DNA from 4 places in the Sphingobacterium thalpophilum genome. Region 2 is predicted to be linked to each of the others. Evidence: riboswitches for the same ligand, from Rfam matches in the RefSeq annotation. Region 2 holds a riboswitch; each other region holds the start of a gene.

Region 1 (5,412 bases), 2.7 Mb from region 2:
GGATCGGTTGAATGTTATCATCGTCCAAGAACTTATCAAAGAAGAGTTGGCTCAACGCGATATTAAAGCTCCTTTTAATATTGAAATATGGAGTACAAACAATATATTACTAAATAATATTTTAAACGAAGCCGCTCTAAATAACCCGACAAATACAACAAAATACTCGACCGCACTTTTTAAAGGTGATATCGGTGCTGCGCCAGGGAAATTAACAATCTATTTTCCCAATAAAAAGGCGATAATCGCAGATAATATGGGCTATCTGTTACTACCTATGCTGGCACTACTTTTCTTGTTGGTGGGTTGTTTTGCTTATACACTGATTATCATCTTCAGACAAAAGAAAGTTTCGGAAATGAAAACAGATTTCATCAACAACATGACGCATGAGTTTAAAACACCTGTTGCAACAATTATGATTGCCAGCGAGTCACTTAAAGATCCAGACATCAATGCCGACCATAAGCGCGTTCAGAAATTGGCTAATATCATCTACGACGAAAATGTTAGACTCGGAAATCACATCGAACGTGTGCTTGACCTAGCCCGATTGGAAAAGGAAACATTAAAGTTAGACCAGGTGGATGTGCATATTAATGATCTTGTTTCTGCAGTAACGGACAGCATGCAGCTACGCATGCAGAATATTGGTGGGAAATTCAGTATAGATCTCGCAGCGACCAAGGATATTGTCGTCGGTGATGAGTTACATTTTTCGAATGTATTTTACAATTTATTGGATAATGCCATCAAGTACAGCAAAGGAGATTTACATGTCAACATCAATTCAAAAAATGTTGGTGATACCATTGTTATCACCATTGCCGACAACGGTATTGGGATGAGTCGGGATCACCTGCAAAAGATTTTCGACCAGTTCTACCGTATTCCAACTGGAAATGTTCATAATGTCAAAGGATTTGGTCTTGGCTTAAGTTATGTACAGGACATCCTGAGAAGGCTGAACGGAAAAATTACAGTTAAAAGTGAAAAAGATAAGGGCACGACCTTTGAAGTAATTTTGCCTATTAAAAAATAAAACGTTCCTTTTTTGTATATTTCCTCTTTAAAAAATTTCAAAGGTTGAGGAAAGCTGATTTATCAGCATCAAGGGACATTGGTGAAAATTAATATAATCATTATGCAAAAGATATTATTAGCAGAAGATGATCCTAATTTGGGGGATCTTTTAAAAGACTATCTCGAATTAAAGGGAAAATTTGACGTCACATTATGCACGGATGGAGATGAAGCGATTTCTCAATTCAAAAAAAATAACTACGACCTCTGTATTTTCGATGTCATGATGCCAAAAAAGGACGGATTTACAGTGGGGCGTGAAATCAGAAAAACAAACAATACTGTTCCTATTATCTTTGCCACAGCAAAGGGGATGATGGAAGATAAAACCGAAGCCTTTGAATTAGGGGGAGATGATTATATCACAAAACCTTTTCGAGTAGAGGAATTATTGCTCCGCATCAATGCTTTGCTGAAACGCAGTGTTCGAGACAAAGAAGAGGAAGTGGTTGCCGATAAATTTGAAATTGGCGATTATTTCTTTGATTATACAAGTCAGCAAATTTCTTACAAAGGACAGATGCAAAAACTATCCACTAAAGAAGCGGAACTACTGCGCTTGCTTTGTTTAAAGAAAAATGATGTGCTGACCCGGGAAGAAGCTTTATTAAAAATTTGGCATGATGACAACTACTTTACGGGTAGAAGTATGGATGTATTTCTCAGTAAACTTCGTAAATATCTAAAAGAAGATAGTAAAGTTGAAATTGTCAATGTGCACGGAAAAGGTTACAAACTTTTGGTGAGCTAAAAGAATGGGGAATGAGAAACAGTCATTCCCCATTTTTTATGCTACACAGCGTATTGAAACATGACATACACTAAATCACGGATGAAAAGAAAAGAACAAAACAATTTTATCCTTAGTAGAATATAAAAAATTGACGCACTTTTATAAAAAATTTGCATTTCAAAAAGAAATGTTCTAACTTAGCGTCGCTTATAGAGAAAGGCAGAGGGAATAGACCCGATGAAGCCTTAGCAACCTGTCCCTTGACAAGGTGCTAAATTCTACCCTACTTGATATGGGAATGATAAGCCGAAGTCACCGAATTCTAGTGTGTCCTTCTCTCTCTAGCAAGAAATATAGTTGAAAAAGAAATATTAAAAACATTCATTATGTTATTGACTAACAATTTAGGTTACCCTCGTGTGGGCGCGTTCCGCGAATTGAAAAAAGCCAATGAGGCCTATTGGGCTAAAAAATCTTCTGTTGAGGAATTATTGGACACAGCAAAAAAAATTCGTGAAGGCAATTGGAAAACACAAAAAGATGCTGGAATAGATTTGATCCCTTCCAATGATTTCTCTTTTTACGATCAAGTATTGGATTTAACCCTTACTGTTGGTGCAATTCCTGCTCGTTACCATTCTTTATTGAATAAAGTAGACAACAATTACAGCTTAGATCTATATTTTGCCATGGCGCGTGGTTTCCAACAAGAAGGAATCGACGTGACTGCAATGGAAATGACCAAGTGGTTGGATACCAACTACCACTATATGGTGCCAGAATTCACAAAAGATCAAGAATTCAAATTGACGTCCGAAAAATTCTTAAATGAATATAACGAAGCAAAATCATTGGGCATCGATACTAAACCAGTTCTATTAGGTCCTATCACTTACCTTTTGATCGGTAAAGAAAAAGAAGCTGGCTTCGACCGCATCGATTTATTGGATAAACTTGTTCCAGTATATGAGCAAATATTAGCTAAACTAGCTGAGGCCGGTGCGCAATATGTTCAGATTGACGAGCCTTTCTTAGCATTGGATTTAGATGCTAAAGTAAAAGCTTTATATCAACCTACTTTCGAAAAATTAGCTGCAGCAGCAAAAAATATCAAATTAATCGCGACGACTTACTTCGAAGCTTTAAAAGACAACGAAGATATCGCAGTTAACCTACCTATCCATGCTTTACATTTGGATTTGGTACGCGGTGAAAACCAATTGGATACGGTACTAGCTAAAGTTCCTGCTTCATTAACATTATCTTTGGGTATTGTTGAAGGCCGTAACATCTGGAAAAATGATTACGAAAAATCATTGGTTAAAATCAAACAAGCTGTTGATGCATTAGGAAAAGACCGTGTATGGGTAGCTCCTTCTTCATCATTGTTGCACGTTCCTTTCGACTTAGACAATGAACACAATGAGCAATCGCTACCAGCTGAAGTAAAAAACTGGTTAGCATTTGCTAAACAAAAATTAGCTGAGGTAAAAGACTTAGCCGTATTAGCAGAAGGTGAAGTTGATGCTGAAACAGCAAAACGCTTCGAAGCGAACAAAGCTGCCGCTGAAAGCCGTCGTACTTCTCCACTGATCCACAAACCAGAGGTTAAAACACGTACAAGCAATATCACTGATGACGATGCGAAACGTACTTCAGCATTTGCTGACCGTAAAGCAGCGCAACAAGCGAAGTTCAACTTGCCGGCATTCCCTACCACAACTATTGGTTCATTCCCGCAAACGAAAGATGTTCGTAAATGGAGAGCAGACCTGAAAAAAGGTGCTATCACGCAGGCAGAGTACGATAAAGCAATCGCAGAAGAAACTGAAAACACAATCCGTCTTCAAGAGCAATTGGATATCGACGTATTAGTACATGGCGAATTCGAACGTAACGACATGGTTGAATACTTCGGTGAACAATTGGCTGGTTACGCTTTCACACAAAACGGCTGGGTACAATCTTACGGTTCACGTTGTGTAAAACCTCCGATTATCTATGGTGATGTATACCGTCCTGAAGATATGACTGTCCGTTGGTCTTCATACGCTCAATCATTGACTAACCGTCCGGTTAAAGGTATGTTGACTGGTCCAGTTACCATCTTACAATGGTCTTTTGTACGTAATGATCAACCGCGTTCAACAACGACTTACCAAATTGCATTGGCGATCTTGGATGAAGTACAAGCGCTGGAAAAAGCAGGTATCAAAATCATACAAATCGATGAACCAGCAATCCGCGAAGGATTGCCGCTACGTAAAGCTGATCAAAAAGATTACTTGAACTGGGCAGTACGTGCTTTCCGTGTTTCTTCATCAAATGTAGAAGACGATACACAGATTCACACACACATGTGTTACTCTGAGTTCAATAATGTAATCGAAGACATCGCTGCAATGGATGCTGACGTCATCACGATTGAGACTTCACGTTCTCAAATGAAATTGTTGAATGCTTTCGCCGGTGATTTCAAATATCCAAACGATATTGGTCCAGGTGTTTATGACATTCACTCACCACGTGTTCCAAGCAAAGATGAGATGGTAGATCTATTGCGTAAAGCAAAAGCAGTAGTTCCAGCAGAACAACTTTGGGTTAACCCTGACTGTGGTTTAAAAACTCGTGCTTGGCCAGAAACCAAAGCGGCTTTAGAGTCGATGGTTGAGGCTGCGAAAATCTTAAGAGCAGAATAATTCTTAAACTATATTGATAAAGCCCTAGATGAAATTTCATCTAGGGCTTCTTTATTGGACCTTGGTTCGAAACAAAAACCGTCATCCGGATAATGTAAGACTATTTTCGGGTGTTCTTCTTTTCTTTCTTGTTTTCCTTTTCTTTCCCGTTCTTAATTTCCTGTTTCCCCTTAATCCGATCTTCAATCGACTTCAGGCTTGACGAAAAATCAAGATCAACATTTTCAAGTTTTGCCATCTTTAACGCCTTCAATGCCTTTTTGTATTTTCTCAATTTTTCAAATAGAAGTGCTTTCTTGATCCATATCCCTGTCAAGGGCATCGCCGGAAGTGTCAAAGCAAATTTAATCGTCTTTTTTGCAGCTTCATACTCCCCCATATCAATCAGCGTCTGAATGAAATAAGGATATACTTCCAATGCCTGCACATTATGCACCAAAGCTTCCTGGAAATATCTTTTTGCCTGCTCATAATCCAATAGCTGTTCGGCATGAACTCTTCCCATCAAACACAGCGCCATTGTATTGGACTCATCATAAGACAGCGCATAAGATAAGGATTCCATGGTCTCCTCCAAATACATAGGATAGTTATCCAGTGCCTGAAGGACATATTTATTTACTGAATTCATAAAATTTTCTAAAACATAACATTCATATCCAGCTTTCACAATACCCTCGAAGGCAGCTGGATTTTTAAAACTCCATCATAAGCTAAGCATATTGGAACAGTGGGCCACCATTTAGAGAGCCAATTTTTAGCCAATATCAACGTAGGTTACTTAACGTATTAAGAAAGAAGATTAGGAAAGGGCCGTATTCCGAAGAATATTCCCGAGAATCTTCTCTGTGGACGAAGCGGGATTTTCTAATATTGCACACATATTCTTCCGTTTTT
Region 2 (5,412 bases):
GACAAATTTTTTGATTTCCAGATTAAGATTTTTGGTTTTGATGATATCGTAAAGACCTTGGCCTACTACACCAAACCCAAACATCCCTATTGTTAATTTATTACTCATATCTCTTCTTAAATTCTCTTATATATTATTTATTCTCTTATACTAATTCGTTGAAGTATTCTTTTTGTTTCCGCAGAAAGCTGCTGATGATTTTCGTGAGTTTTTTTGTTTCGATCAAAAACCCATCGTGGCCATAAGTAGATTCGATCTCCTGATAGTGGGCATTCGGAATATGTTGAGCGATGAATTGTTGCTCTTGTGGAGGAAACAACAAATCTGTATTGACGCTCAGCACTAAAGTTGGACAGTCGATGCTCGCTAAAGCGGATTCGATAGATTTTCTTCCACGACCTAAATTATGGCTGTCCATTGCTTTGGTTAGGAAGTAATAGCTGTACGCATTATAGCGTTTTACCAATTTTTCACCCTGATAGTTTTGATAGGAGGATGCTTTATAATGATCGAGTTTTTCGTTATCATCCTCCTTTTGTGTGTTGGCATACGTTGTATAGTTGCGGTAAGACAACAGTGCCATAGCGCGTGCAACTTTTAGACCCTTAGCTCCGCCATCGGGATGATTCGCATAAAAGGTTCGATCAGTAGTAATGGCAAGACGTTGACTTTCATTGAATGCAATACCCCATGGTGAATGGACGGCATTTGTTCCAACGACGATTAGATGGTTGGTGGCTATACTGCGTGATACGGCCCATTCCAATGCTTGTTGACCGCCCAATGAGCCCCCAATAAGGATCTCTATTTGTTTGATATCCAGGTGGTCTGCAAGAAATTGATGTGCGTTGACCAAATCCCTTACTGTAAATTCAGGAAAAGATAGGTAATAGGGCTGTCCAGTAGCTGGGTTTACAGATAGCGGATTACTGCTATTATATGCTGATCCTATGACATTGGCGCAGATAATATAATAATCGTTTGAATCAAACAATTCACCTGTTCCAAAAAGACCTGACCACCAATCCAGTACATCTGCATTGGCCGTTAGTGCATGGCAAACCCAGATCACATTACTGCGATCAGCGTTGGGTTTGCCAAATGTTTCATAACTGATTTGTAAATCAGTAAGCTCTCTTCCATTTTCAAATACAAAAGGCTCCGGGTGCAGATAAATATGCTTACTCATTTTACGTTTAAGTTTAAGCCGAAAAAATCTGATTATTTAATTTTATCAAAAGCTTGTTGTAAATCAGCTTTGATGTCATCAATATGTTCTATTCCTACAGAAAGACGTAATAAACCTTTGAATACTCCAGCATTGGCTTGATCTTCATCACTCAATTGTTGGTGAGTAGTCGCTGCTGGATGGATAATCAATGACTTTGTATCACCGACGTTGGCCAGGTGACTGATCAATTCTAAGCTGTCGATAAAGCTATTGGCCTTTTGTGCTGCGTCACCTTTGAGCTGGAAAGAAAGCACTGCACCATAGCCATTTTTAAGGTATTTTTGTGCGTTAGCGAAGCTCGGAGAGCTTTTTAAGCCCGGATAGTTTACTTTTTCTACCTGTGGATGCGCCTCAAGCCATTTAGCTACCTCTAAAGTGTTGTCTACATGGCGTTGCACCCGTAAAGACAGGGTTTCAAGCCCTTGTAATAATAAGAATGAATTGAAAGGAGAGAGTGCTGGCCCGAAATCCCGAAGCCCTTCCACACGTGCCCGAATGGCAAATTGAATATTTCCAAACGGTCCGCCTTCACCGAAAACTTCGGAAAAAACTAAGCCATGATAGCCTTCAGATGGTTCGGAAAATTGAGGGTATTTTCCATTGCCCCAATTGTAGTTTCCGCCGTCGACGATGACACCACCAATGCTTGTACCATGTCCACCGATCCATTTAGTAGCCGATTCAACCACCACATTCGCACCATACTCCAAAGGTTTAAATAAATATCCCCCAGCTCCAAAAGTATTATCGACGATTAACGGTAAGTCATATTTTTTTGCTACTGCAGCAATTTTCTCAAAGTCTGGAATATTGAAACTTGGGTTTCCAATTGTTTCAACATAGATGGCCTTTGTTTTATCATCAATGAGGGCTTCAATTTTATCTGCCTCGGCGTCCGTTGCAAATCGAGCTTCGATGCCCAGACGTTTAAAAGAAACTTTAAACTGGTTGAATGTACCGCCGTATAAGTTGGATCCGGCAACAAAATTGTCACCACTTTCCAAGATATTATTTAATGCAATAAACTGTGCCGCCTGGCCAGATGCAACAGCAACAGCCGCGACTCCACCTTCAAGTGCCGCAATACGTTGTTCGAAAACATCCGTGGTAGGATTCATAATCCGTGTATAAATATTGCCGAACTGCTTTAATGCAAATAAGTTTGCGCCGTGTTCGGCATTTTCAAATACAAAAGATGTTGTTTGATATATAGGAACTGCTCTAGATCCCGTAGTAGGGTCAGCGACTTGGCCAGCGTGAACCTGAAGAGTTTCGAATTTTAAATTTTTGTTTGAAGACATAATATATCAGATTTTAAGGGTTCAAAAAGAAATTGCTAAGTAAAAAGAGAAGCATACACACCTCCTTGAAGGGTCTGTTAAATCTTTATCCAAGAAAAAGGAAATGATTCTTAACAAGCGTGGAAGTGCATATGCGTACGCATTCGCATCAATACAGTTGTATGATGGCTTACACTTTCGCTTATCGTGCGGCTCACTTGTGTTGAACCTGAATTTTTAATGGACTTCAGTAGTTTAATAATCATTGTCTTATGTTATTTATATGCTCCAAAACGATATTGTTTTGGACAGGAATTGGCACCTTTTCAAACAAATTGAAGGTTGCCAGTGGGTCATTGAGCCAGTCTCTCGCCACTTCTTTATAAATCAAGACCTACTGATTAAGGGAGGTGTTGATTAGAAATCTTCTTTCGAAGACGATACAAATATAAACTCTTTTTTTATTAAAGCAAAAGAAAAGCTGTTTTTTAGTTAAAGGAATTTTGAATAACATACCGATCGGATCGCATATTGTCCGATGAAACTTGATAAGTAACTGCCAATCGGGTATTATGATTTCTTTAAGTTGATCCGTTCTGCAATTTGATTTAAATCTGTTAAAAGAGGTTTAAGTGCATCAATTCTACTATGGATATCATACGTCAGGTGGTGATTCGTCTTTTTGTTTAACGATAGCGAAAGACCCACCAAATGGGAGTTGACCTGATAAGAGAGTGCCTGAAAATGGTGGATATGTGACCAATCCATCCATTTGTGTTCGGGTTCTTTTTTCATTTGATTGATAGCGTCTGAAAATAGCGCCATGGCAGTCTGCGCTTTTTTTCTAGCCAGTCGTATATCAAACGAACTTTGTCTCTCGTCCGACAGACGGTTATTGATGATCTGGAAATAATGTTCGTTGTAAAGGGATACTTCTTTTGCCAGCTGAACCATGCCTGTGCTCTGGCGTACGGGGATCAAGAAATAACCTGCTATAGCCAAGAATGCTCCAATGAGTGTGAAAAGTATTCGGCTGCCTAAAATGAGATTGATATTGCCTTCAAACAAATTGAGCGCAATTACAATTCCCAAGGTAATAAAGATGACACTGACCATATAATTAGATCGATTGAATAAAAAGAATCCGAAAAGACCTAATGCAGCTATGGTAAGAAGAGCCGGGAGAAAATGAATAGCAATTAAGCAGAATATGCCAACGATTATACCCGAGAATGTGCCTACAATACGCTCTATATTACGCTTTTTTGTCATTGAAAATGCTGGTCTGGCAACAATAGCGATCGTCAGTAAGATCCAATAGGTATATTTAAAATCCAAAAATAAAATACCGATCAATGCGCCTGTTCCAAAAAGAAGAGCCATCCGAACGGCAAATCGAAAAAGCGGGTTATTCAGATGGAGTTTACTTTTTAGATCAGCAAGATTGCGCAAAGGTCGATTGATAAATTGTTGGTACTCACTGCTGTCAATCTTATCCTGGATTTCCTGATTTTGATAAAAAGCCACCTGAATTCGGTTGAGCACTTCAATAATTGCTTCGATGTTGCTTATGATCGAACATAATATACTTTTTGCTTGACCGGCCTGCTCTTCTTGAATTTCTTTTAAATCCTGTAAGAGGGCATTAATTTTAAAGTTATTGTGATATAATTGATGTGCATACCGAAACCTCTTGTTAGGTTGTGAAAAGCTATCAATTTCTAAAGCTAATAATTTGATTGTTTGACGGATTAAAGGGAGGCTGCCCGTGTCTGCAAGGTTTTTGCGAATCGCATCATAGTCGTGATCAAGTGCAATAATTAACTCATGGAGGTCAATTAACCCATAAACTTGACTGAGCCAATAATTGCTTTTATGCCACTGTTGGCTTATGATTTTTTTTTCTCGAAAAAGAAGGGACCTGATTTGTTCCTGCTGTTCGCTGATCTGGCCATGAATTTTGCCTACGCGACTGTACGTTATATTCAAAGGAATATCGGGATCGTAAGACTGGGATCGTATCAATAGAAATTGGGATAATCCATGAAAACCATTGGCCATCGCATGTTTTAGCGAGCGATAAGGTTGTATATAGGCCTGTAAAAGGCTAAAAAAGTAATATATAATGGATCCTGTTGTAATCTGTAAACTAACTGCAAGGGGGTGTTGCGGGGCCATTCCGATCACAAAACTCATGAGAATCAATGTCATGTTTCCAATTGCAGCATAACGAGCTCCAAAAATACCGTATAACGTACATATAAAACCGGCCGCCGCTAGCAATATAACCAAGGGCCAATGATACGGAAATACAATCGCTGTAAACAATGATGCAACGAAAAAGGTGGGAATACATACGAGAGCAGAAGAAAGTTTATCCTTTCTGTTTCCAGGAGGATCTGTGAGTGTTGTTAATAACGATCCGACACCGATTCCAATTGCCGTGCTCGCTTGCGCTCCCAATAAGTAGATCGCTAAACTTGGCAAGATGCTGATGGAAACATTACGTAATGCGTCTCCAGAATGCTCGCCATGCATAAATCGTATCATAAGGATATAAATACGGTAGAATCTTTTCTTCAATGATACAGTGCTCATTAATCAGTTTACTAATTTTCTGTGTAAAAATACAAATATTATGCTTAATATTTTTTGTGTACAATTTATTTGTTTTGATTTTTGTTTATTTTTTGAATTTTTATTTTGATTCGATGTGCTTTTCTTGCGCTGTGCTTTTTGGAGATTCAAGATTAGCTGGGATGATTGTATCGGCTTTAGCATCGATCAGTGAGGGATATGGTTTACCGATGTTATTTGGTTGTCTACCGAGTGAATCGGACGATCTATCTATTTCTACTAGTCAACGTGTAATGAATACACGAGGTTTGTTGTCATTATTAT
Region 3 (5,412 bases), 810 kb from region 2:
GGAGCAACTCCATGCGTTGCTGCTGTACTGCCACCTCAGTTTCTTTGAGCTGCAAATAAGACTGCTCGATGTATTTACTGTTCTGTAGCGCTTTGTCGATCATGTCTTTCAGGGACATGCGCAAAGAATCGAGGGCGAAGGTGTCCGAAATAACGCATACTAACAATCCCATGGTTAGTATGCCTTTTGCCCAATAGGGAGGAAAAAAGTTCACGTGTGCTATGTAATTTTTTTACGTAGCAAACTTAGACACTTATTGGAACTTGGATTTCTTCACAAACGCCAATATGTTACGAAAAAAAGACATTTTTTCATCAATTCAAACAAAAAGACCAATATCTGCCAAGAAGTCCTTACAATATCCTTTTTTACAGCACATAAAAAAGGCCTTTCAAATCGTGATTTGAAAGGCCTTTCTCGATGGTATAATAATAGATTATCCGTATAAGGAATCTTCTATTGCATTCCACAGCTGGATTCTTTTTTGTAGCGCAATTTTACTGATCTCTTTCATTTCCGTCCATTTAACCTCATCGTCCTTGGCAAGATCTGTGATCATCTGCATCGCCAACGGTCCATGCTCGTCGCCGTCAAGATCAATATGGCGTTGAAAATAATAAATAAAGCTATCCAGATTGGCTGTAGGAAAGTTTGTTTTAATTTCTTCCAAAATAGAGGTAAACATTCCCGGAATAAGGTCTTCACGTCCGAATGTAAATGCAGCAGCAATTTTATGCACCTCGCCCTCAGCAATCACTTCGAATGTAAAATTCAAAAAGTCTTTGATCCGCTTGTCCAATGTGGTTGTTGCAATGACATCGAATATGTTGCTCGATTTTTTGGCTTGAGCAATAAATTTGTTGACCAGATGAAGGTCGGCACCCATGGCACCCATGGCGTCCAGATACATCTCAAAGTGGCTCAAACGGCGGCCATCAATGTATTCATCCGACTCCTCAGCCAAGACAATTTCGTTGATTAGATAGCGTGTTGATGGATGCTCACTCGCAAACCAAGGTAAAGTCGTACAGGTCAATTTAATCTGTAAAGCTTTTAGTAAAGACATAAAATCCCATACAGCGTACACATGCCCTTCTGTAAAAGAACGTAGATTCTTGATCGTTTTGATCTTACGATACAAAGGGTGTTGCAATAATACCTCGCGTTCGGCAGCAATGTATTCGTTAATTTCCGCAATTCTATTCATGGCGCAAAAGTATTGTCTTATCTCTGTTTTTAAAAGTATTTTCGATGAGATTACAGTAACATGATAAATTTTTCGCCCAGCTATCCGCTTCATAACCAAATCACAGCCAACAACGCGCCTCGCCTTTGACCTCCCTATTCCTGTTGTTAGCGCTCATTTACCCTTAAAAACAAAAATATTTTTTATTATAAAAAATAATCTACTATATTTGTAGAGTATTCAGAATTGCATGATGCAATACCAACCGAGTGGAGGCACCGCGGTGGTAAATTAATACGGGTTTCGACCAAAATAAACGTCACAGAACGATTATTTTCCCAACAAGATCTGGATACAGTTTATGGTTTAATCCTTTAAATTTTTAAATTGTATGGCTACTACAACAAATCTTTACCAACACTTACTGGAAAAATTCAGTTATTACTCAACAGATGAACTGATCCAGCTCAACAATGACACGATTTTAGGACAAGGCTGGGGTTCAGCCAAGGCAACCTTTAGAACAGCTTTGATCAGTACGTTCTCCAAAAGAGGATTGGATCTTTCCAACATCATTTCCAAGGAAGACGGTTTTACCTCGGTGAAGCATGTTCCTGTACGCTTGGAACAGAATGTCCTGATTCCTTTACAATAATCTTTATCGGCAAAAAAAGGTAGGCCTAGCCTACCCTTTTGTCAATGAGTGATGATATTTTAAGGTATGATTGAGTGAATGTGCGGTCTGCCGGGCATCGTCCTGATAGGACGATAAATCTTGGCAGGCTCTGATATCTGCTACATCCACCTTGTTTCTTACTTTGCTGATGACCTGATTTAATTCCGATTTCCAGTTGCCCGGATCGCCAAAATCGTCCACCCAATTTTTGTTGATAAACCTTTTATAGTTCAAAAGCAAAATATACAATTCCTCACCACTGCCGGCGCGATTGATTGACGTGCGCCAGTTCTCTAATTTTTCTTTAAAACTCATAACCAGCAATATACAAAAAAATATTTGGATTCCAAAATAGTTGCATTTGAAACGGATAAGGATAACGAGAAATAAAATGATAAAATGATTAAACCTTCGGTGAATTATCTTGGTCATAAAGGAGGGATTCAATATAAATATCATATTATAAAACAGATACATTATGGCCTTTATCCACTTAAAAAATATGCTTGTTATTTCCTTTGCATTGCTATGTATATTGGAGAAAAGTATTGCTCAACAAGGTCGTCACAATAAAAGATCTACGTCTCAGACGACGTTTCGACATGACAGAGAAAACGATTATGTCAACATAGGCAACCGGATCTTCTACAGGGATAAGATGGTCGAAGGTGTCGATGCACGATCTTTCAAAGACCTTGGCAATGCTTATGCAATAGACAACTGGAATGCCTATTATCGTGGCGTTAAGATTAAAGATGTATCGCCACATTCTTTCCAATCACTTGGTTGGGGATATGCCAAAGATAGTTGGAATGCCTATTATCGTGGCGTTAAGATTAAAGATGTCTCTGCGCCCAGCTTTAAAATACTGGATGAAGGATATGCCAAAGACAGTTGGAATGTCTATTATAGAGGCAATCGACTAAAAGATGTATCCGACCAAAGCTTTGTTCTTCTCGGCGATGGATACAGCAAAGATAGCTGGAAAGTCTATTATTTTGGTCAGGAGATAAAAGATGCAACTGCTTTTACATTTAAATATCTGGGCAAAGGTTATGCGAAGGATAGCTGGAATGAATATTATAGAGGAAAAAAATTAGAATAGAAAATAGACCACGGGATTATTCTATTGAATAATTCCAATTTCCTAATACTTTCGGTATCTCCCAGGATTCGGCTTTGGTCTTGTAATTATTAAAGTGACCTTTTTCCCAAGTGGTAATATGGTAACCTTTACAGAACTTACAATAATAAGCCCTTTTGCAGGCATCTTTACCCATCCTGTGTTTGATACGTTTACCATCCAGTTTGTTTCTCATCCGGGATCTGAACTTAAAGTGAAGCATTGCCCATTGCGCCTCAATTAAAGAAGGAAATCCAACTTTACCAGTAGCTCGGCATTTCCAGGTATTGTCCCTTACTTTTTCCATAATCTATCTATTAAAGTTTACCTAATATATTTTATTGCTCTTTTTCTATTGGCACCTGCAACATGACCCATTCCCTGATATGCTTTGCAATCTTGTCGGACACCTCAAAATAGTACCGTCCCTCAAAAGGTATTTTGAGCACGATACGCAATCGGCCCCGTTTCAGTTGCTGGCAAGCTTGGATCATATCCAAGGGTATGGCTTTATCCCGGTCAATCTTCTGTACAAATCCCTTCGTGATATTAACAACTTCCTTTAAGCTGCGCTGCTCACCACAAGTCAGATTTTCGTCCATCGCAGTTTTTAAATAAAGGCTGACCATTCCATTTTTATAAGTAAAGATTCCTATATCCTTATAGCGTATCTTTTGGGACAAGATTTTATTATTGAGCAGGAATACCTCTTGCTCCAGATCCATGGATCTGCACATGGTTAAATCTATTTCATCCATGGAATCCACATCTCTATCTTCCCCTGCTGTTTCCAGGATCTCTTTCAGCTCTTCGATGCCCGGAGAAAGCAGCTCAATCTGCTCCTGGAGATCTATCGTTCTTGATTCCTGCTGCAGGATAGTTTCTTTCTGTTCTAAAATCAATATTTTTTGCCTGTGGTAAACAGCCACGTAGAAATAAACTGTATAGGACATGTTCAGGACCAAAATACCGCTAAATATGACCATTAAAGGAAACAGCAGCCATTCATCCTTCGCCTGTGGATCGGGGCCAATGATCCAGAACAATAAAAGTGTCGGAAGTATGCAGCAAAAAAATAATTGTATACCGGCGCGTTTTTCCGGGTTAACCAGCCAGTTCTGCTTTTTGTCCAATATCACGATAGCCAATCGTATATAGAAGAAAATAATCGCTACCATCAATACAAAAAATAGATAGCTATAGGTTACCGGCCAGTCTAAAAGCCATTCCGCCAAAGCGCCGCGATAGCCCAGATACCAACAGAATCCTCCAAAAATGAAAGATGCAATCAACTGCCAGATCCCATCGGGATACTGCACCGTCAATGTTCTATTATCCTGATATCTATTTTTGCTAAAACTTTTCATGTACAGACGACATTTTAATAACGCTATTAAAATTTACATACTTATTTTTGTTATATAAATTTAGCCAATTATTTATTAAACGATGTCCAACTAACTTAAATCAATGCTTTTGCATCGTTTTACGGTTCAAATAATTCCCCTGCTGGATGAAAAAATTAATTCTTTGTTGCCAGAAAATCCTATTTCGCTGTCAAGAAATTAGCCCTCATTGTAAAAAATTGACCTTCATTGAAATGGTTGGGATATTCACTGAAATTTCATGCTATAGTGGGTAAATTTATAGCGTAAAACTTCACTGATTATTAAACCATAAATCATGAGGACGATAAAGAAATTTAGACTGCTATTTAGCCGCAATTATGTATTTATTGCAATTGCTGTACTGATAACCTTATATGGGATTTTCTGGGCCCGGACACATAGCGAGCGCGTCTATAGCATCGGGGCAATGATCATTCTTATCCCATTTCTGGAAATGCGTGGCCAAGAACGCGCCATGCAGCTTTTCGTTATCTTTTTTGTCTGTATTCAGGTCAGCAGCATAGCACTATTTGACCGCCTTCCCTACCAGCTGCTGATCAGCTCGCAACCCTTTTGGACAGCTGTAAAAAAGGGCATACCGACAGCCTTTATCATCTGCGCGATGGCAAATCTGTTTTTCTGGAGAAAGACAGACCTTTTCAAACTTTATGGGATCCAATTTCCCATCATGATCATTGCATGTGCCTGGTATATCCGTATGCTGCTGATCATGGCTAATTGCCAGCATATCCCAAATGCAAAAGCTGTACGCATACCCGCCATTGTTATCCAGAAATGCCCTGTTTGCTGTGACCTATACGAACTATGGTTTTCGTTCAATTATGAAGGCCAGGAAGAAAAAGTTTCGATTAATGTCAATCCCCAACTACATGAACAGACCAACGAAGGAGATTCACTCATACTTCAGATGCATCCCGGGAGATTTGGCTGGCCGTGGTACCATAAAGATATCAAAAGGAGGTACAGATGATCGTAAGTTTACAGAAGCTGACAACGCTCATAGAAGCTTTGGTTTATC
Region 4 (5,412 bases), 1.8 Mb from region 2:
CTCCGATCGAAAGGCCCATAACAAAAGCAATAAAAACCAGCCAACGATCGCTACCTTCCTCATCTGCACGGACTTCCCACTTTAAAATTGCCCAAAAAACAATCGCAGTACACAATGAAGACATCGCATATACCTCGGATTCAACAGCCGAATACCAAAATGAATCACTGAAGCAGAAAGCCATTGCACCAACTAAGCCCGCAGCAAAAATTTGGAAATAATTCGATAATTGAACTTTCTCTTGCCTGTTGAGTATCTTTTTGGCAATTGCTGTTATTGTCCAGAATAAAAATGTAACAGTAAGCCCACTGCAGATTGCGGATCCAATATTCATCCAATAGGCGATTTTACCTGCATTACCCAAAGCCAGGTTGGAAAATATATTCTGAATAAGAAGAAATAATGGTGCTCCCGGTTGGTGTGCCACTTCCAGCTTGTAGGCACAGGCAATAAATTCACCACAATCCCACCAGCTTACCGTCTTTTCAACGGTGGAGATATATACACATGTAGCAATTAGTCCGCAAGCAAAGCCGAGTAGAGAATTTAATCTAGTGTACGTCATAAGGTCAATTTGGTCTATTGTTAAAATCTTTTTTAGCACTTTAAGTTAAAAAGTTATCCTGACTCCAATAAGTTAATTAACACTATTTAACACAAGTATCTGACTATAAACAGGCTATTAAACCCTAAATATAGCGATCGACCTAAACCACACGATCAAAATTCTGGACATATTTTAGGCTTTCACAACGAATACTACCATAAAAAAAGGGAGCTTATGCGCTCCCTTTTCGTTTTATTTTTATGAGTTAGGCTAGTTTTTCAACAATCTTCTTTGTTGGACCAGGATTACTCATCGTATAGAAATGTAAAACCGGAGCGCCAAATTTAATTAGCTCCTGACATTGCTGCACCAACCACTCTTCACCTACTTGTCTGACGTCGGCATTCGTTTTACATGCTGAAACAGCATCGCTCAGTTCCTCCGGAATATCTAAATGAAATATCCTTGGTAAGGTCACCAACTGTTTTTTCGTTGTCAGTGGTTTTAACCCTGGAATAATAGGGACATGGATTCCGTTGTCCCTACATTTTGTTACAAACTCCTTGTATTTTTCAACATTAAAGAACATCTGAGTCACAATAAACTCTGCTCCCATATCGACTTTTTGTTTCAGGTATTTAAAATCAGTATTGAAATTTGGCGATTCAAAATGCTTTTCGGGATAACCCGCTACACCGATGCAAAAATCAGTCTTTTCCGATGTGATAATGTCTTCATGCAGATACTTTCCTTTATTCATATCAGTTACCTGTTCCAATAGATCTGTTGCAAAGGCATGTCCACCATCGGTCGGTATAAAATCGGCATCGCCCTTACGTGCATCGCCCCGTAATACCAAGACGTTATCTATCCCCAGGAAGTTCAAATCGATCAATGCATTTTCAGTTTCCTCTTTTGTAAAACCACCACATATCAAATGGGGCACCGCATCTACTTTATATTTATTCATGATTGCAGCACATATCGCCACTGTCCCAGGACGTTTACGATAGGAAACGCGTTCCAGTAATCCACTCGCATGCTCTTTATAGATATAATCTTCCCGATGGTAGGTTACGTCGATAAAAGGAGGTTTAAACTCCATCAGTTCATCCATGGTTTTAAAAATACTTTGGATGCCCTGCCCTTTCGCCGGTGGCAATAGCTCAAAAGAAAACAATGTTTTTCCTTTGGCATTCTGGATATGATCGATAATCTTCATTAAAAAACTGTTTTTAGTTTGGTTGGCTTACATCGAAACGCACACGTCGAGGAATCGTTTATCTACATGTAACTTATCTTTCCCACATGGAGTAGGGTAGAATTTAGCACCTTGAACAATACAGGTTGCTAAGGCTTCAACGGGTCTAGTCCCTCGGCCTTTCTCTATAAGCGTTGCTAATATCGTTTTAAAAAATCAAACGACAAAAATATTTTTTCGAAAAGGCAAAAATAGCGACAAAAAGACTGCAATAAATACGGCTTCGGATTCATTCCCATTCAACAACAGGAATTTAGGCTCCACCAAATATAAAAGGCTCTAAAAAAACAGATAAAATTAACGATCGAGGATCATCGACCGCGAAGAGACTGACTACGCCACAACAGGATTGGCTAAAGATTCGTTGCTAGGGAATTCCGCAGATTTCTGAGATAAAACGTGATCAATAAGAGTCCCCTAACATGGTACTCCTCTTTCGATCCATATTTAAAACCATCAAATAAATATTGGTAGGCGACTAATGCATTTTTTTCGTTGTAAAATAATTCCTTCCAAGAATCGGGTACATCTGCCCATGCCTTGAGCACAATGCCATTCTCAGCATACATAATGGGTGATTCAACACCATCCATTCGATAATCGTGATGTGTGCCTGAACTTGATATGTGTTGGAAATAAGCGATAGAATAATCTACAAAATTCAATGCCCTGGCTTTTATCTCCTCTTCACTTTCTGATTTTACAGGGGCATTTCGCCATAGATTTACCTGGCTATCAAATTTGCTCGGAGTCTCCCGGATAGGGGTTTTATCTAACACAAAGTTGATATAAAGTTTTTCGCTAGTGGGTACACGTGCTGAGCTAAACTGTGAAAAATCACCTCTCAGCTGAACAAAATCGTTTTTTACCTTAACAATATCCAAAGCGAGACTACCCTTTTTCTCATCGGTCAATTCTAATCGATCGCCGTTAAATCTATACTTACCGTAGAGTAAGATATCATCGATCGCCATCACAAACTTATCTTTATCACGGAGGGAGAGAAAGGACCGATATATCGTCGGGTCATTACCATAGACATCTGCCTCCACATTTTGGGGTGATTCTCTTTTTACTTTATGATACTCCTCATTTGAATAGCCCAATATCATTTGGTAATTGCCTTCAGGAAAGTCCTTTTTCTTCCCAAAGAAAGCACAAGAAGACAACGAGAATAGGAATAGCAGCAGTAATAACGGTTTCAAAATAAATCAATAATTATGGCCAGTAATAATATACAGACCAAGATAAGAAATTACTGCAATAGTTCGTATACCGCTATTTATTTGAATAAGCTTGGGGATATGCTTATTCTTTATAAAGATCCACCAAGCCCTCTGGCAATTCAACTTCAATGATCTCCTCTTCGCCATCGATTCCTAAGATTAAATCATCGGACAAGGGGAACATCAGTTCTTTACCGTCCATATTTACCGAAGCGACAAATTGCTGTGGGAATTCCTGAACATCTGTTATTTGCCCCAATTCACCATGGTTTTCATCAATCACTAAAAAACCGATTAAATCAGTATATCTAAAATCATCTGGATCGCGCTCGGGCATCTTATCATTGGAAAGATATAGCTTTTTACGTACAAGTACTTGAGCCTTATCGATATGATCCACATCCTCAAATGTCACATACGCTGTACTATTTTTTTGAAATTTAATGGTATCAACAAAATAAGGAACAAGCTTTTTGTTCACTTCCACAAAGACAACATCGATATTCAAACTCTCGTATTCCTCGAATTCAAAAAATAGTTGTACTTCTCCTTTAAGACCTCTTGTTTTACTGATGTAACCGATGTAAAAGCTTTGATCAATAGTCATATATTTCGTATTTAGCGATTAGCTGTGAGACATGATTTGGCAAACCATTAGCCTATTGGCTGTTTCAAAAAAAGCCGGCTCAAGATTGAGTCGGCTTTCTCGAATACTTTATGAAAGAATTAACCTTCAGTTTCTTCTGATGCAGGAGCTTCAGTCTCTTCAGCAGCAGTTTCTTCCGCTACAGGAGCATTTTTAGCAGCTACAGCAGCAGCTTTTTCTTCTTTTTTCTTAGCTTCAGCCACTAAAGCAGCTTTTTTAGCTTCAGCTTTAGTTTGTGCTAAACCATCTTTTTTACCAGAGATTCTTGCATCATTAGCTTCAGTCCAAGCTGTAAATTTAGCTTCAGCAGCAGCTTCATCAAAAGCACCTTTTTTCACACCACCTTGCAAGTGTTTTTTGTAAAGAACACCTTTGTAAGAAAGGATAGCGCGAGCAGTGTCAGTTGGTTGAGCACCTTTATTCATCCAATCCAAAGCTTTTTCAAAATCCAAAACGATAGTTGCTGGATTTGTGTTTGGGTTGTAAGAACCAATACGTTCGATGAATTTACCGTCACGTGGAGCGCGAGAATCCGCTACGACTACGTGGTAAAAAGGACGTCCTTTTTTACCGTGTCTTTGCAATCTGATTTTAGTTGCCATTTTTTAATTTTATTTTATGTATTCAACATATCCCCCGAGCTTCATACTAGAGGGGATGCAAAGATAGTTATTTTTTTCTAATCATCATTATAATTTAATAAAACTTCACTGAAAACGACAGGGTTAGCTCTTTCAACAAGCTCTTTCAACCGTAATACCTGCCCCTTAGACCTTCATCTTTTCTTGCTTCCATACGGAAGCTACAACAAACTTTTCAAAAATCAAGACAAAAAACAGTTCCTTCCTTCAAAAGGACATCTTTACCAAATCGGTAAGCAGGATGAACCGTTTGGGTACAGTACCTTCGAAATAGTCATCGACATTTTTGCCAATTCACTTTTTACTTTCTACCTTCATTCTATGAAATCTGTTGCGCCATTAAAAATACTAAAAGCTTCGGCCGGTTCGGGAAAAACCTTTAGCTTGACTTTACACTATCTCACACTCCTACTCTCCAACGAGAATAGCTATAAGGAGATTTTGGCGGTGACATTCACCAATAAGGCAACCGCCGAGATGAAAGAACGTATCCTCTCGGTACTCCATGGCTTGGCAACAGGCGATCCTAACCCTAAAATTGAAGATTTCAGAAAGCTTTTACTCCAGCAGCAGCCAGACTGGAATCCGCATCTGGTACAAGAGAAAGCTTTTCGGGTGTATCGACGTATCCTACATGACTACAGTCATTTTACCATAAGTACAATTGATGGATTTTCCCAAAAAGTTATTCGCGCATTTACGTATGAACTCAATCTTGATGCTGCTTATAAGATTGAAATGAATGTCAATAAAGTGAAAAATGACCTGACAGTCATGCTTAATCAATTGCTGGATGAACGACCCGACCTACTGGATTGGATTATCGCTTATGCGGAAAAGAAAATAGCAAAAAATGAAAATTGGAACTACCGCCAACAACTAATGGGTTTGGCAAGTCTTATTTTCTCTGAAAATTTTCAGGAATTTGATGGCTACATCAATTCTGCCAATCCAAAGGAGGTTTTTAATCTCCTCAATCAGGAAGTTGAACAGAAGATAAACTCCTTCACGGAAGCACTCTCCATGACAATTGAAGCCTTTAGTGAAACATTCAGGAATTTTAATATCTCCGAAAGTGACCTGAAAGGTAA

What was found. Region 2 has a riboswitch for S-adenosylmethionine ahead of AACH28_RS00280 (O-acetylhomoserine aminocarboxypropyltransferase/cysteine synthase family protein). Riboswitches for the same ligand answer to the same signal wherever they lie in the genome.
Region 1: another riboswitch for S-adenosylmethionine. It lies ahead of metE (5-methyltetrahydropteroyltriglutamate--homocysteine S-methyltransferase); the one in region 2 lies ahead of AACH28_RS00280 (O-acetylhomoserine aminocarboxypropyltransferase/cysteine synthase family protein).
Region 3: another riboswitch for S-adenosylmethionine. It lies ahead of AACH28_RS22115 (5-oxoprolinase); the one in region 2 lies ahead of AACH28_RS00280 (O-acetylhomoserine aminocarboxypropyltransferase/cysteine synthase family protein).
Region 4: another riboswitch for S-adenosylmethionine. It lies ahead of metF (methylenetetrahydrofolate reductase [NAD(P)H]); the one in region 2 lies ahead of AACH28_RS00280 (O-acetylhomoserine aminocarboxypropyltransferase/cysteine synthase family protein).

The regions. Positions count from the first base shown of each region.
Region 1 is NZ_CP151087.1:3,070,891-3,076,302, forward strand. It holds gene AACH28_RS13620 (HAMP domain-containing sensor histidine kinase) at 1-1,042, shown strand, start outside; gene AACH28_RS13625 (response regulator transcription factor) at 1,145-1,834, shown strand; SAM riboswitch class I at 2,021-2,124, shown strand; gene metE (5-methyltetrahydropteroyltriglutamate--homocysteine S-methyltransferase) at 2,203-4,515, shown strand; gene AACH28_RS13635 (hypothetical protein) at 4,616-5,146, opposite strand.
Region 2 is NZ_CP151087.1:59,484-64,895, forward strand. It holds gene AACH28_RS00270 (homoserine dehydrogenase) at 1-108, opposite strand, end outside; gene metX (homoserine O-acetyltransferase) at 146-1,189, opposite strand; gene AACH28_RS00280 (O-acetylhomoserine aminocarboxypropyltransferase/cysteine synthase family protein) at 1,222-2,532, opposite strand; SAM riboswitch class I at 2,788-2,900, opposite strand; gene AACH28_RS00285 (FUSC family membrane protein) at 3,082-5,109, opposite strand.
Region 3 is NZ_CP151087.1:5,003,160-5,008,571, reverse strand. It holds gene AACH28_RS22125 (TolC family protein) at 1-214, opposite strand, end outside; gene AACH28_RS22120 (DUF3050 domain-containing protein) at 437-1,207, opposite strand; SAM-I-IV-variant riboswitch at 1,418-1,511, shown strand; gene AACH28_RS22115 (5-oxoprolinase) at 1,578-1,841, shown strand; gene AACH28_RS22110 (hypothetical protein) at 1,872-2,177, opposite strand; gene AACH28_RS22105 (DKNYY domain-containing protein) at 2,341-2,967, shown strand; gene AACH28_RS22100 (hypothetical protein) at 2,984-3,292, opposite strand; gene AACH28_RS22095 (hypothetical protein) at 3,324-4,352, opposite strand; gene AACH28_RS22090 (hypothetical protein) at 4,669-5,364, shown strand; gene AACH28_RS22085 (hypothetical protein) at 5,361-5,412, shown strand, end outside.
Region 4 is NZ_CP151087.1:4,023,955-4,029,366, reverse strand. It holds gene AACH28_RS17855 (DUF2723 domain-containing protein) at 1-565, opposite strand, end outside; gene metF (methylenetetrahydrofolate reductase [NAD(P)H]) at 813-1,769, opposite strand; SAM riboswitch class I at 1,840-1,942, opposite strand; gene AACH28_RS17845 (hypothetical protein) at 2,162-3,013, opposite strand; gene rimM (ribosome maturation factor RimM) at 3,117-3,641, opposite strand; gene AACH28_RS17835 (30S ribosomal protein S16) at 3,761-4,282, opposite strand; gene AACH28_RS17830 (exodeoxyribonuclease V subunit beta) at 4,643-5,412, shown strand, end outside.